Regions from separate parts of the Paraburkholderia aspalathi genome, predicted to be linked through region 1. Evidence: riboswitches for the same ligand, from Rfam matches in the RefSeq annotation. Region 1 holds a riboswitch; the other holds the start of a gene.
What was found. A riboswitch is a leader RNA that binds a small molecule or an ion and turns the genes downstream of it on or off. The one in region 1 is predicted to bind cobalamin.
Positions count from the first base shown of each region.

Region 2: another riboswitch for cobalamin. It lies ahead of cobG (precorrin-3B synthase); the one in region 1 lies ahead of KHO30_RS00100 (CbtB domain-containing protein).

Region 1 is NZ_CAJNBA010000001.1:26,079-33,479, forward strand. It holds gene KHO30_RS00085 (VOC family protein) at 1-702, opposite strand, end outside; gene KHO30_RS00090 (ABC transporter substrate-binding protein) at 760-1,944, opposite strand; gene KHO30_RS00095 (CbtA family protein) at 2,324-3,070, opposite strand; gene KHO30_RS00100 (CbtB domain-containing protein) at 3,082-3,303, opposite strand; adenosylcobalamin (AdoCbl) riboswitch at 3,357-3,444, opposite strand; gene KHO30_RS00105 (histidine phosphatase family protein) at 3,540-4,151, shown strand; gene KHO30_RS00110 (hypothetical protein) at 4,189-4,629, opposite strand; gene KHO30_RS00115 (alpha/beta hydrolase) at 4,675-5,685, opposite strand; gene KHO30_RS00120 (MFS transporter) at 5,729-7,087, opposite strand; gene KHO30_RS00125 (alpha/beta hydrolase) at 7,084-7,401, opposite strand, start outside.
Region 2 is NZ_CAJNBA010000001.1:2,385,219-2,392,619, reverse strand. It holds gene KHO30_RS10590 (polyamine ABC transporter substrate-binding protein) at 1-434, shown strand, start outside; gene cobM (precorrin-4 C(11)-methyltransferase) at 463-1,191, opposite strand; gene KHO30_RS10580 (cobalt-precorrin-6A reductase) at 1,243-1,965, opposite strand; gene KHO30_RS10575 (cobalt-precorrin-5B (C(1))-methyltransferase) at 1,962-3,050, opposite strand; gene cbiE (precorrin-6y C5,15-methyltransferase (decarboxylating) subunit CbiE) at 3,050-4,315, opposite strand; cobalamin riboswitch at 4,400-4,578, shown strand; gene cobG (precorrin-3B synthase) at 4,663-6,174, shown strand; gene KHO30_RS10560 (precorrin-8X methylmutase) at 6,167-6,793, shown strand; gene KHO30_RS10555 (precorrin-2 C(20)-methyltransferase) at 6,794-7,401, shown strand, end outside.

The sequences.
Region 1 (7,401 bases):
GGCCAATTGCCGGCGCAACGCCGCGCCCTCGGCGGTAACGCTCGCGGCATCGACGTGCACGGGGCTCAGCAACACAACGGACGTATCACCAATCGACACCGTCGCCGACACCGCCCCCAGCCCCGGCAAAGCCACCGTCCGCGTCTCCCCTTCACCGATACCGAGCAACGCCCGATACCGCTGCAAACTCGCCGTCAGATCATTCACAGCGACCGTCAAACTCGCCACCCCTCGCACGCCGTTCTTATGTTCACGCACCGCGCCCTCAGCGACACGCAGATGACGCGGCGTGATATCCCCGCACAGGAACGGCAAGTCGCTGGTTTGCGGCCGGCCGGTCTGCCACTCGAGCCGCGCGCCATCCGGACGCACACGCCCACCTGCCTGCGGACCGTCGTATAGCAGACCTCGTCCATGAGCGGCATCGATTACTGCGCCCACGCTCGACGGCAGCAACGCGTAATCAACAAATCCATCGCCGTGACGCTGCCCCACGTCCCACCAGCGACGTTGCGGCGCCGCCTGCAAAAAGGCGATCAGCTCGATGTAACTGCCGTCCGCGAAACCGATCAGTGCGTTATGCGTCACGCCATCGGCATGGGTGCCGCCTTGCTGCACGGTGAAACCGAGCGCAGTGAAGTTTTCAATGGTCTGCGTCAGATCGTGGACGCGAATCACAATGTGGTCGAGTAAAAGGCTCATGGCGCAAAAGTCGTGAATGTTGTGAATGTTCGGAGAGCAAGACCGCTAGCGGAACGCCTACTTCTGCGCAACCGTCGCCTTACTCTCAAGCAACGTCCACTTATCGTTCTTCACCACCACGTTGATGTTTTTTACGCCGATCACACGACGCGTCGCCGGATCAAAATTGGCCTTGCCGAACACGACGCTCGGAATGTCGTGCAGCTTCGGCAGCGCATCGCGCACGGCCTTGCGGTCAGGACCGCCGGCGCGCAGCGCATAGGCGGAGATGATGACGGCGTCATACGCATACGCGTTGAACGCGTCCGGCTCGCGGTGGTATTTCGCCTCGAAGCGTTTAACGAAGCTTTGCACTTCAGGCCCGGATTCACCGGGGAAGAAGCTGGTGTTCGTCGCCACGCCATTGACGGCCTCACCGCCGAGTTCGAGGAATTTCGGCGAATACACGGAACTGGCCGCAGCAATCGGCAGGTTGATGCCGCTAGTTCTCGCCTGGCGGGCGATCTGCGCGCCGTCGGAGTAGTACGAGATCAGCACGATGCCATCCGGATTCGCGGCGCTCACGCGGACCAGCGTCGCGCGGAAATCTTTCTCGGCCGACTGATAGCCTTCGGCCGCAACGACTTGCGCGCCGCGTTCATTGGCGGCTTTGACAAAGACGTCCTTGCTGGTGCGTCCCCAGTCGGTGTTCAGATAGAGCACGGCAATGCGCTTGAGGCCGAGCGTTTTCACGGCGAGGTCGGCAAGCAGCGGCTGCGCGTCGGCCTGGCTGACCGATGGGCTCCAGATGTAGTCGCCGCCTTTGGTGAAGTCAGGATGCGAGTTGGTGAAGCCGAGTTGCACGAGGCCGGCATGCTGATAAATCGGCGACGCTGCCATCGAAGCGGGACTCGAGAAGTCGCCGAGTTCGATAAGGATGCGCGGGTCGTTGACGAATTTCTGCGCGATCGTGATGGACTGGCGTGGATCGCTCTGGCTGTCTTCGAAGACGTAGTTCAGCGGACGGCCGTTGATGCCGTTGTGGCTGTTGATCTCATCCAATGCAAGATCGAAACCAGCTTTCCATTGCGCGCCGTACTGAGCGTTCTGGCCGGTCAGCGGGCCGCTGACGCCTATCAGGATCGGATCGCCCGAAGGTGGCGCGGCGATGGCCGTTGTCGTCGTTAGTGCCGATGCGGCCAGCAGCAGAAGTGCCGTGATGCGAGTGGCCCACGATGGGCGCAGGCTTGATGTGTTCGACATGGCTCCAGACTCGGTTTGCTTGAGATTGGAGTGAGTGTCGGATTTGCCCCGGCTTCGGGCAACCAAGCGATTTGCATAACGTTATGCGGCCATGGCACTTGTCCACAGAAAATGTTCATAGGGTTGTTGATAACAACGGGGCATCGTACCTAAGTGCTTGACGCAGATCGGTTTGTTGCTTGCGGTGCGGGGGGACGCAGCGATGATCGCCGACACGGTTGGCGCGGAGCGGCGCATTGCAGAGGGGTGGCTTATCCACAGAAAACGTTCACAAGCCTGTGGATAACATTCCGGCAAACGCGCCAAGTACTTGATGTATTTGGCTTCTCTCGCGCTGCACGTCGGCGTGACCGCGGCTCGCACGGTCACGCCGTTCACATCAAAGGTAAGCAGACTTCGCGGCGCTGCGGCTCGCGGGAGCCAGCAATTTGCTTCGCTCAACGAGCGCGCCGAACAGCAGCCCAAGGGTTGTCCACATGATCACCTGCATGCCGATGGCCGCGACGCGGAATTTCCACAACAGCACCGCCGGAAAAGCCGCCGGCACTTCGTTGATCGTCGGCATCGACAGTTGCACGCCCGCAATGATCGCAACGAACACCACGCCCGCCACGATCGAACCATTCCATGCGCCCAGCTTCAGTGCCGCGCGGCGTCGAACCTTCAGCGAAAACACCATTGCCGCCAGCGAGATCGCAATCATCAGGAAGAACAAGCCGGTCCGCATCCCGATCGTCTCGGGGTCGCCCACCGAAGGGGGATTCGCCGGGTACTTGATGTTCGGGACAATCACCAGTGTGATAAACGCGCCAAGCGCGAGCCATGCGGACAACGCGCGTGCACTCAGCGTGCCGACGCGACCGTACGCATAGGCGAACACCAGTGAGAACAGGCCGCCGAACGCGGCACCGTACGTCACCACGCCCGTCAACAATCCCAGCCCAGCTTGGGTGCCGCGACTCACCAGTTCGGGTTCGGGCGCTTCGCCTTTGGCGGCGTCGGCCTTTTCCTCGAAGGAAATCGCCTGATCGACCTGCGGTTCGCCCACCAGTCTCGCGAAGCCGAACGTGAGCAATCCCGCGGCGATGCCTGCAAGCATCCCGCGTACCAACAATTTACCGACCATGTTCGACTCCGTTAGTGGCAGGGAAAGCCGAGCAGATGGCGGCCGTCGTGCACGAATTCGTGCACATACATGCCAGGCACCAGCGACGTGGCGCCCTGCTCCGCACCAACGAAATACAGCGCAAGCAACAACAGCAAGCCGCCGAACACGACCCAAGGCAGCAGTTCACGCAGCGGAATCGGCGTGGGTTGGGCGACGGGCTGTGTCGTGGAATCGAAAACAGCGTTGGACATAATGGACATCTCCTGGGGGTAACGCGCCCCGATAGTCGATTGAAGAGGGATGGTGCGAAGCTCAGGTCTGGCTTTCGGCTCATGAATGCCGATTACAGTGGCGCGACCGCGCCGGGCTCTCACCGGCTTCCGTGCTTCGCAGTGACGCTATTCTACGCGCTAAACTTTGCCTCCCGGCAATGCAAAGCATGTACGCGGCGTCCCGCTCTAGTCCGGTCTTTATGGAAATCAATTGAATGGACATACGGCTGTTACTGATCAGCCACGCATCGACCGCGGCGATGCGCGCGGGCCGCTTCCCTGCCGACGACCCGCTCGACGCACGCGGCCTCGCCGAAGCCGCCGCCGCACGAGCGCGTCTGTCGATTCCGGATGACGCGGCGGTTTTCGTCAGTCCTGCCGTTTGTGCGCGCGATACGGCGTCGGCCTTGGGGCTCGGCGCCGCGGCATCGGTCGACGAGCGGCTGGCAGATATGGACTACGGCCGGTGGCACGGCCGCCGCCTTGCCGATCTCGCGGTCGAAGCACCACACGACCTCGCCGCATGGACACACGATCCCGACGCGGCCGCGCACGGCGGCGAGTCGTTCAGTCAACTCGTGAAGCGGGTGGGACAGTGGCTCGATGCGCTAAACGGTGCGTTGAGCGATACGTTGAGCGAGGGCGTCATACCGGGCAACACGCACAACGTGGTCGCCGTCACGCACGCGCCTGTGATCCGGGCCGCGATCGTTCATGCACTCGGCGCGCCGCCGGCTGTGTTTCCACGCATCGAAATCGCGCCGCTCTCGATGGTCGAGTTGCGCCGCGCGCGACGCGGCTGGACATGGTGGCCAGCATCACAATAACGGCTACGCTCGGATAGTCCGAAACGCACGTGCCCGCTCACTTGCCCGATACAACCAGCCTCAACTTGCTCGAATCAGCCCGCGTCAACGTGATATCGGTCCGTTTGGCGCGCGTGCCAAGATAAAAATGCTGACGTCCCGGTGAATTCTGATCATGCGTCGCGTCCGGCAGGCACGAGGCGATGTCCGCCGCGACACCCTGCAGCGCGTCCGCGCTCGAACCGGCGTCGTGATGCGGCGTCCACGTGCATTGATAACTCCCGCGGCTCGCCGAACACTGGGCGTCATCGCCGTAGGGTTGCGCGACGCCCTTGCCGTCATCCGGTGTCAGCGAAGCCAGGCCGTCCGGCGCCGCCGCGACGATCCGTTTGAGCGATGCACACGGGCTAGGCGCATCGTCAGCATTCGCGCTGCACGGCAGCAAGGCGCCAAGTGATACAGCGGCGATCGCGGCCGCGAGAATTCTGGTCTTGTTCATGTCGGCACAGTCCTTTGAAAGCTGGCCTTATCGCAGTAGCACGGTTCATGCCTTGCCGAACAACGCCGCCAGCCCCTGCGCCGATGCAAAAATCCCCTTCGCGTCGTGCCCGACGCCGTCGATCACAAACGTACGATGCTTCAGCGCCCGTTCCGGATGCCGCGACGCCATATAGCGCGCGTAAGCCAATCCGCGCCCCAACCGATGCTCGCCCTGCGTCTGCGCAGCGCATGAACGGTCGAGTGCCGGATGCTGCGGATCGCAATCCGCGCCGCCGAGCAGCACGGTGACGTCACGACGCGCATAGCGTGATTCGAGCGCATCAGCGGAGCTCGAATCACCGTCGCTCGAAGCATAGGCCGGCAAATCTTCGAGCCCATACTTCCAGCGATTGAACGACGGACATGCCGTCGCATCGAACGCCACGAATTCACCTGATGCTGTCGGCCGCATCGCATCGAAGTACACGTACGACGAAGGATTCGCGACCACATAGCGCAGCGCAATTCCGCGCGCGACGAGCGGCGCCTCACCGCGCGTCACCACGGCATAGCGCTGCACCACCTGGCCACCGCCCGAATGCCCGGCGATCACCACCTCGGTCAGCGACGCAAACTGCTCACGCGACGCCAGCGTCTGCAGAATGGCGTCGAGCACATCGAACGAACTGAGCGGCGCCGGACCTTCGGCGTTGTCGCCGCCCATCCAGCTAGTCCATTCCCAATGCAGCGTGGATGGCGGTAACGCATGCGCGCCAACGTCGGCACTCGCGAGGAACTGCGGCACGATCAGCAGCGTATCGGCCGCATCGCCACCAGCCAGTGCGCACGCGCGCTCCGCCAGATTGAAGTACGTGTCCGCATTTCGCAGGCGTCCGTGAATCAGAATCACGGCACGCTTGACGTCATGCGTCGGCGCAAGCCAGTCGCCGTTCGCGAACACCGGCACGGTGCCGCTACCCGCAAGCGTCGCGACACTCAGATGCCGGCTCGCGACGACGGCAACCGGACGTTCATTTGGCGCGCGTTCGTCATCGGTAATCAAAGGCTGGGTCATGCAATAAGCTCGTGAGTCATCTAATCAGTCTGGCTAGTGGCGGCTAACGCGTGACGAACTTCGCCGTTGCACCGCCCGGCTCACGTCCCGAGCGCGTGAAATACACCATCGCAAGCGACACGAAACCGGCAAAAATCAGGTAGAACGCCGGCGTCAAACTGCTGCCGGTCAGATGCGTCAAGGCGGTGATGGTGAGCGGCGCCATGCCGCCGAACAGCGTCACCGCAATGTTGTACGACAGCGCCACGCCCGCCGAACGGCTGCGCACCGGAAACAGCGTCGCGAGCATGCCGGGGTGCGAACCGGACATGGCGGCAAGGAACACCGTTGCGACCATCTGCGCGATGAACAGATGCCCCGGCGTGGGATTCGTCACGACGAAGTGATACAGCGGATACACGCACACCATCCACGTGATCACAATCGGATAGAACAGCCGGTACGCGCCGTAACGATCGGCAAGCTTGCCGGACAGCGGAAACAGGAACAGATTCAGCACGCCCGACACGAACGCGCCGAGCAGCGCGGTGGACAGCGGCAGATGCAATTGCCGCTCGACATACACCGACAGATACGAGTGCCACACATAATTGGTCGCCGCGCCGATGATGATCACGCCCATCGCACAGATCGCCGCGTCGCCGTTATCGCGGAAGAACTGGCGCACCGTCACGCGCAGCGGCTTGTCCTTTTGATCGAGCAAGCGCTCGAACTCCGGCGATTCCGCCACCCGATGCCGGATGTAGAAACCGAACGGCCCCGCCAACGCGCCGAACAGAAACGGCAGGCGCCAGCCCCACGCCACCAGTTGCTCATGCGTGAGCTGCGTGGTCAGCAGATAACCGACGCCTGACGAAAGCAGCAACGCGAACGCCTGCGCCGACATATTGAAGCTGCCGTAGAACATCTTCTTGTGCGGCGGCGCGTACTCGACCAGCATCGCCGAGGCCGTCGCGAACTGCCCGCCCACCGAGAGCCCTTGCAACAGCCGCGCGAGCACCACGAGCAACGGCGCCGCGATGCCGATGCTGGCATAGCCCGGCGTGAGGCCCATCAACAGCGTGCTCGCCGCCATCGAAATGATCAGCAGCGAAAGTGCTTTGCGCCGCCCCGCCCGGTCCGCATAGATACCGAACAGAATGCCGCCGATCGGCCTCACGATAAAGCCCACGGCGAACGTGGCGAGCGTCAGCATGATCGACACGAAACCGCTGCCGCCAGGAAAGAACACCTGCGCGATGATCTTTGCGAAGTAGCCGTAGATCAGAAAATCGAACCACTCGAGCCCGTTGCCGAGCACTGAGGCAAAGATCGCGCGCCGCACCATCGAGGGGCTCAGTCCGTTCGATGCCTCCAAAGCGGACGCCGCATCGTCACGCCGATTCAAACTCGCCTCGCTCATTGTTCGCATCCTTTGGTGTCGAACATCGCCGACAACGCGCAGACCGACGTCAACATGCGCGCGCCGTTGTGACCCACACCCGGCACGATATGAAAACTCTGCTTCAGCCCTTCCGGATGACGCGACTGGATGTAGCGGTAATACGCCTCTGCACGCGCGACACGCTGCGGACCTTGCGCTTCGGCGGCACAGCTTCTATCGAGCGCGCTTTGCTGCGGATCGTCGTCCGCGCCGCCGACCAGGTAGTCAATGCGGCGCGACGCATAAGTCGCTTCGAGTTGTGCGGGCGAGCGGTCATCCAGGTACGGCGGCCG
Region 2 (7,401 bases), 2.4 Mb from region 1:
CGAGCTATATCAACGATCTTGCGGGCGACGACATCTGTTTTGCTTTGAGCTGGTCGGGTGACGTGTCGATGGCGAGCCATCGCGCGCGCGAAGCCGGCAAGAGTTACGAGGTCAAATACTTCATTCCTCAAGGCGGTGCGCCGATCTGGTTCGACATGATGGCGATCCCCAAAGATGCGCCGCATCCGGAAGCGGCGCTCAACTGGATCAACTACATCGAGCGCCCGGAGGTTCATGCCGGGATCACCAACGAGGTGTTCTATCCGAATGCGGACGCCGCCGCGCGCAAATTCGTTCGGCCGGAAATTCTCAACGATCCGACCGTGTACCCGCCTGAATCCGTGCTGAAAACGCTGTTTCTGCTCAAGCCCCTGCCCGCCCAGATCAAACGTCTGGAAAGCAGGCTCTGGGCACAGTTGAAGTCAGGGGGATAAGGAATCGGCTGAATCGACGGTGGGCGGGTCAGCCGCCTTTCGCGTACAACGTCGACTCCGCGAATCCTTCTGCCGCCAGCACTTGTCCCACCAGGATCAGTGCAGTCCGCTCAATGTTGGTGGACTGCACTTTGCCGACGATATCGTCGAGCGTGCCGGTGATTTTTTCTTCATCCGGCCAGCTGGCGCGATAGATCACTGCGATCGGGCACGCGCCGCCGTAGTGCGGCCGTAGTTCATCGACGATGCGCGCGAGATGGCGCACGCCGAGGTGAATCGCCATCGTCGCGCGATGTCTCGCGAGATCGGCGAGTTGCTCGCCTTCCGGCATGGTCGTTTTGCTTGCGAAGCGCGTGAGGATCAGCGTCTGCGAAATATTGGGCAAGGTGAGTTCGCAACCGAGTGTTGCTGCGCATGCCGCGGTTGCTGTGACGCCGGGCACGATCTCGTAGGGAATGTCGAGCTCACGAAGTCTGCGAATCTGCTCGCCGATCGCGCCGTACAAGGACGGGTCGCCGGAATGCACGCGCGCCACGTCCTGGCCTTTGTCGTGTGCGGCCTTGAGTAAGGCGACGATCTGATCGAGGTCGAGCTCGGCGGTGTTCACGACCTGCTCCGCGCTATGCCCCTCGAGCACAGCGGCCGGCACCAGCGAGCCGGCATACAGGATCACCGGGCAGGTGCGCACAAGGCGTTGCCCTTTCACCGTGATCAGTTCCGGGTCGCCGGGACCCGCGCCGATGAAAAACACCGTCATTCACTACTCCATGATTCGTTTGGCCGGCATGTCATGCATGACATGCGCCACTTAACCTGAGACTTGCAATGCTTCCAGCAAGTCGGCCACGTTTGCAAACTCGCGATCGACTGCAGGCAATGCAGGACGCCGCAGCATGACCACCGGCAGGCTCCGTTCGCGCGCGACTTCGAGTTTCGCTTCGGTGGCGCTGCCGCCGCTGTTTTTGCTGACGACGACATCGAATGCTTCCGCGCTGAACAACGCTCGCTCGCCTTCGAGCGTAAACGGGCCGCGTGTCGCCAGAATTCGCGCACGTGGATTAGATTCGTTTGCGTCGAGGCAGCGTATTGTCCAGAACTGGTGCTGCGGGATTTCGTCGAGATGCGCGAGCGGTTCGCGGCCAAGTGTGAACAGCGGGCGATGGAATGAGGCTAGCGCGGCCGTGAGTTCCGTCCAATCGTCGACCATGCGCCAATCATCGCGGGCTTGCGGCTGCCAGCCCGCGCGACGCAGCGCCCAGCACGGTACGCGCGCCGCACTGCTCGCTTTCGCGGCATTTGCGCTGATCTGCGCGGCGTATGGATGTGTCGCGTCGATTACGAGGCTAATGCGTTGATCCTCGATATAGCGCGCCATGCCTTCGCTGCCGCCGAAGCCGCCCACGCGCACCTCGCATGACAGATCCTCCGGCACCTTGCCTAGACCCGCGAGACTGTACACATGTTCAGGGCCAAGTTGTCTGGCGATCCGCAAAGCGTCGCCTGTGCCGCCGAGCAGCAGGACTCGCATCATTGCGCGACTCCGATCAGATTGCCCTGGCGATCGATCGCGAACATTTCGACCGCGACCTGCGGCGGCACGATATCGCGCGCTACGGCGAGCGCATGCTGGCAGACAATGTTGCCGAGTGGTACGTGCTGCGCGTGCGCCAATGCGACCGCCTGTTGGCTCGTATTGGCGGCGAGGATGGCCGTCTGCAATGCATCATCGGCGCCATACTCGGCGGCCCATGTTGCGAGCCGTTCCAGATCGATGCTCGAATTCCGGCTATGCAGATCGAGGTGTCCGGCTGCCAGTTTGCTGAGTTTGCCGAAGCCGCCGCACACGCTCAGGCGCTCGACCGGCGCGCGCTTCATATGCTTGAGCACCGCGCCGACGAAGTCGCCCATTTCGATCAGTGCGATGTCCGGCAGACCGTAATGCGCGCGCATCGCGTCTTCACTTGCGTTGCCGGTGCAGGCCGCGAGATGCAGGTAACCGTTCGCACGCGCGACGTCGATGCCCTGATGAATCGAGGCGATATAGGCCGAGCACGAAAACGGCCGCACGATGCCGGTGGTGCCGAGAATCGACAGGCCGCCGAGAATGCCGAGGCGCGGGTTCATCGTTTTCAGTGCGAGTGCTTCGCCGCCTTCGACGCCGATCGTCACTTCGAAGCCGCCAGTGTATCCATGTTCCGCGGCGAGTTCGGTCAGATGCTCGGTCATCATCTTGCGCGGGACGGGATTGATCGCCGGTTCGCCGACTGGCAGCGTGAGGCCGGCGCGTGTCACCGTGCCAACGCCTGGCCCCGCGCGGAAGATCACGCCCGGTTCGGCAAGCAAGCGCACGCGGGCGAATACGATAGCGCCGTGTGTCACGTCGGGGTCGTCGCCTGCGTCTTTTACTGTGCCGGCTTCCGCGCCATCGGCGGTCAGGCGGCAGAACACCAGTGGCATCGGCACGAGCTGGCCCTTCGGCAACACGATCTCCGCGACCTCGCTGACGATACCCGCGAGCAATAGACGCGCGGCCGCGAGCGACGTCGCGGTGGCGCAACTGCCGGTCGTGTAGCCGCTACGCAGCGGCGCGGGTTGTTCGGGCGTTTCTTCGCGCATTACGGATGGAATGGTGAGTCGGTTGAACCGGTGGACGTGCTGCATGTGGCGCTCGCGCTGCTGGCCAGCTTCGTCACCTCCAGCAGCGTAATCGGCAACGCCTGGCGCCACGTATCGAAGCCGCCGAGCGGCTGCGCGTCAGCCAGCGCGATGCGAGTCAACGTGCCGCCGTGTTGCTCACGCCACGCCGCCAGCGCTGCCTCGCCTTGCAAGGTCACGGCATTGGCCACCAGACGTCCGCCGTCGCGCAGACGCGCCCAGCAGGCGTCGAGCACGCCCGGCACCGTCACCCCACCGCCGATGAACACGGCATCCGGCACAGCCAATCCCTCCAGCGCATCAGGCGCGCGGCCGGCCACCAGTTGCAAACCCGGCACGCCCAACGCATCGCGATTGTGTTCGATGAAGCGCTGCCGCTCCGCGTGCCCTTCGATCGCGATCGCGCGGCAAGTCGGGTGTGCGCGCATCCATTCGATGCCGATCGAGCCGCTGCCCGCGCCCACGTCCCATAGCAATTCGCCGGGCGTCGGCGCGAGGCGCGCCAGTGTGATCGCGCGAACGTCGCGTTTGGTCAACTGACCGTCGTGGCGAAAGGCATCGTCGGGCAAACCGACCGTCAGCGGCAGACGCGGGGCGCCTTCCGTTGCGCGGCATTCAAGCGCGATCAAGTTCAGCGCCGCCACTTCCCCTGCGGGCCACTGGTCCGCGCGGCCATCTATGCACCGCTCCAGATCACCGCCCAGATGTTCCAGCACGGTCATCCGCGTCGCGCCGAAACCGCGTGCATTCAGCAGTTCGGCCAGCGTTGCAGGCGTGCGCCCGTCGGCACTCAGCACGAAGACGCGCGCGCCGTCGTGCAGATGAGCATTCAGCGTCGGCAACGGCCGTCCCACCAGCGAAACCGTGGCGACGTCCTGCAGCGGCCAGCCAAGCCGCGCGGCCGCCAGCGACAACGACGACGGCGCAGGCAGCACCCGCAAATCACCCGCTGGCAACTGCCGCGCGAGAGTCGCGCCGACGCCGAACAGCATCGGATCCCCGCTCGCCAGCACACACACGGGCCCTGTACGCTCCGCCAGCAAAGGCGCGAGATCGAACGGCTTCGGCCATGCCGCGCGGCGCGCGGCGAGGCGCGCGGGCAGCATCGCCAGATGCCGTTCGCCGCCATAAACCACCGACGCTTCCAGCAAAGCACGCCGCGCGGGCTTCCCCAAGCCGGCGAAGCCGTCATCGCCTATGCCCACCACGGTCAGCCACGCCGGCATGCATCCATCCTCTTTCTGTATCTTCAAATAATGCGCTGTGCCACGCCGATCAAAGCGTCCAGCCTCGTTGTGCTGTTCGAAAAAAGGCATAATACAGCCGCCGGTGCCCTTCGGGGCCGAAGAGGGAACACAGTGTCGCTGTGGCTGCCCCCGCAACTGTATGCAGCGAGTCCGCCTGCGCTCCGCGCCACTGGTTCGACCGGGAAGGCCGCGGCGGACCATGACCTGCGAGCCAGGAGACCTGCCGGCCAGACTGTTCGTGCCAGCCTACATCGGGCGGGGTGTACCGATGCCGTAGCAACGGCCGCTTTGCGGCTTGCTCGGGCCGTCGCGCGACGCTCAACCCGGTGTCCGTCTTGAATCAAGCTTCGCCCTCCACTGCTTTGTCCGACGCGGCTCTCGTGCTGCGGCCCTCGGCGTGTCCGGGGCTGCTGCGCATCGTCGCGGCGCGTGATGGGGGGATTTGCCGGATTAAATTGCCCGGAGGCGAGTTGAGTGCGGCGCAGGCTGCGGTGATTGCTGATGTCAGCGAGCGGTATGGGGCGGGCGTGGTCGAGCTGACCAATCGCGCGAATCTGCAGGTGCGTGGTGTGCGAAGCGGGCATGAGGCGGCGTTGATCGCGGCGCTGGTCGAGGCGGGGCTTGGGCCGATTCCGACGGGCGGTGCAGCGGATGCTGTCAGCTTGCTGCTCACGAGCTCACAACAAACTCCTGGCTCAATTTCGGCGTCCGCTGCGGACGATGTTCGCAATGTGATGGTGAGCCCGACTGCCGGACGCGATCCGTTTGCGCTGTTCGATACAAGGCCGCTTTGCGTTGAACTGCTCACCTTGCTGCAATCCGAAGCGCGTTTCGCGGCGCTATCGCCGAAATTCGCGCTTCTGCTCGATGGTGGTGAGCGTCTTGCCAGACTGGATCATCCGCATGATGTCTGGCTCGCGGCGACGCAGGCCGAAGACGGTGTGCGATTTGTGTTCGGATTGGCGGGTTGCCCGTCAGCTGCGGCGAACTCCGATGCCTTCCAACACATCGCGCATAGCGCCGTTGACCATTCTCGTCCGAACTACGCCGGCGCTCTCGCCGCCGTGCTGCCTTCGCAAGTCACAGACCTCGTCTGCGCGCTGCTGCACACGTTCCTCGATCTGGCCGCTCCAGATGACACGCGCATGCGTCACCTGCTCGCCGCGCATTCCATCGACGCCGTATTGCAGCACGCTCAAACGTACGTCGATTTCCGGCTGTCACGCGACACATCGCTTGCAAACTGGCAACGCCCCACACCTGCCGATGCCACTTTGCGACTCGGCGCGCACGCACAGCGAGTTGTGGGAATGCTGCACGTAGGCGGCCAACCGCCGCTCGGACGCCTCGACGCCACGACCTTGCGCGGCCTCGCCACGCTCTCGCAACAGCAAGGCAACGGCACGCTGCGCATGACGCCCTGGCAAAGCGTATTGCTGCCCGATATCGCAGCCGATGCCGCGCCCACCGTGCTCGCTGAAATGAACGCGCTAGGCCTCGCCTGCGATCCCGCGCAGCCTATGGCGCGTTTGATCGCCTGCGCCGGTTCCACAGGCTGCGCAAAAAGCCTCTCTGACACCAAAGCCGACGCGTTACTTCTAGCAGATCGCTTACCTGACGGCGTCGATGTCCATCTGAGCGGCTGTCCGCGCTCATGCGCCGCCGCACATTGCGCGCCTTACACGCTGCTGGCCGCAGCGCCCGGCATCTACGACCTTTATCGCCGCGACGGCCAGCCGGGTTTCGGCTCGTGCGTCGCGCACCAACTCACGATCGAACAGGCCGCCGATATGCTCGACCCATTGGCACACCCGGCCCGGAGCCCCTCAGATGCTTGATTACATTCGCGACGGTCAGGAGATCTATCGCCAATCCTTCGCGACGATACGTGCGGAGGCCGACTTATCGCGTATCCCTGCCGACCTCGAGAAACTCGCGGTGCGCGTGATCCACGCCTGCGGCATGATCGACGTCGTTGAAGATCTTCAGTTTTCCGAAGGCGCAGGCGCCGCGGGCCGTACGGCGCTCGCGCAAGGCGCGCCGATTCTGTGTGATGCCGGCATGGTGGCGCAAGGCATCACGCGCGCACGACTTCCCGTCAACAACGACGTGATCTGCACGCTGACGCATCAGGACGTGCCTGCGCTCGCGCGCGAACTCGGCAATACGCGCTCGGCGGCCGCGCTCGAATTGTGGCGGCCGCAGCTGGCCGGCAGCGTCGTCGTGATCGGCAATGCGCCGACCGCCCTCTTTCATCTGCTCGATATGCTCGATGCCGGTGCGCCAAAGCCCGCGCTGATCCTAGGCTTTCCGGTCGGTTTCGTCGGCGCGGCCGAATCGAAAGCGATGCTGGCCGAAGACAGCCGCGGCGTGCCCTTCGTCGTGGTTCACGGACGACGCGGCGGCAGCGCGATGGCCGCCGCTGCTGTGAACGCGCTCGCGACGGAGGTCGAGTAAATGACCGTGCAAGGACGTTTATTCGGACTCGGCGTCGGCCCCGGCGACCCGGAACTCATCACGCTGAAAGCGCTGCGTTTGCTGAAAGCGGCACCCGTGGTCGCGTATTTCGTCGCGAAGGGTAAGAAGGGCAACGCCTTCAGCATCATCGAGGCGCATTTGCATGACGCTCAACAGCATCTGCCGCTCGTCTATCCTGTCACGACCGAAGCGCTCGAACCGCCGCTTTCGTATGAAGCGATCATCGCCGACTTCTACGACACCGCTGCAGAGGTCGTCGCCGGCCATCTCGACGCGGGCCGCGATGTCGCGGTGATTTGCGAAGGCGATCCGTTTTTCTACGGCTCGTATATGTATTTGCACGACCGTCTCGCAGCCCGGTTCGAGGCTGAAGTCGTACCCGGCGTGTGCTCGATGCTCGGTGGCGCAGCGGTACTTGGCTCGCCGCTGGTGTATCGCAATCAGAGTCTGTCGGTGCTCTCCGGCGTGTTGCCCGAAGACGAATTGCGCCGACGTCTGGCCGATGCGGACGCAGCCGTCATTATGAAACTGGGCCGCAATTTCGATAAGGTGCGGCGCGTGCTCGGCGAACTGGGGCTCGCGCATCG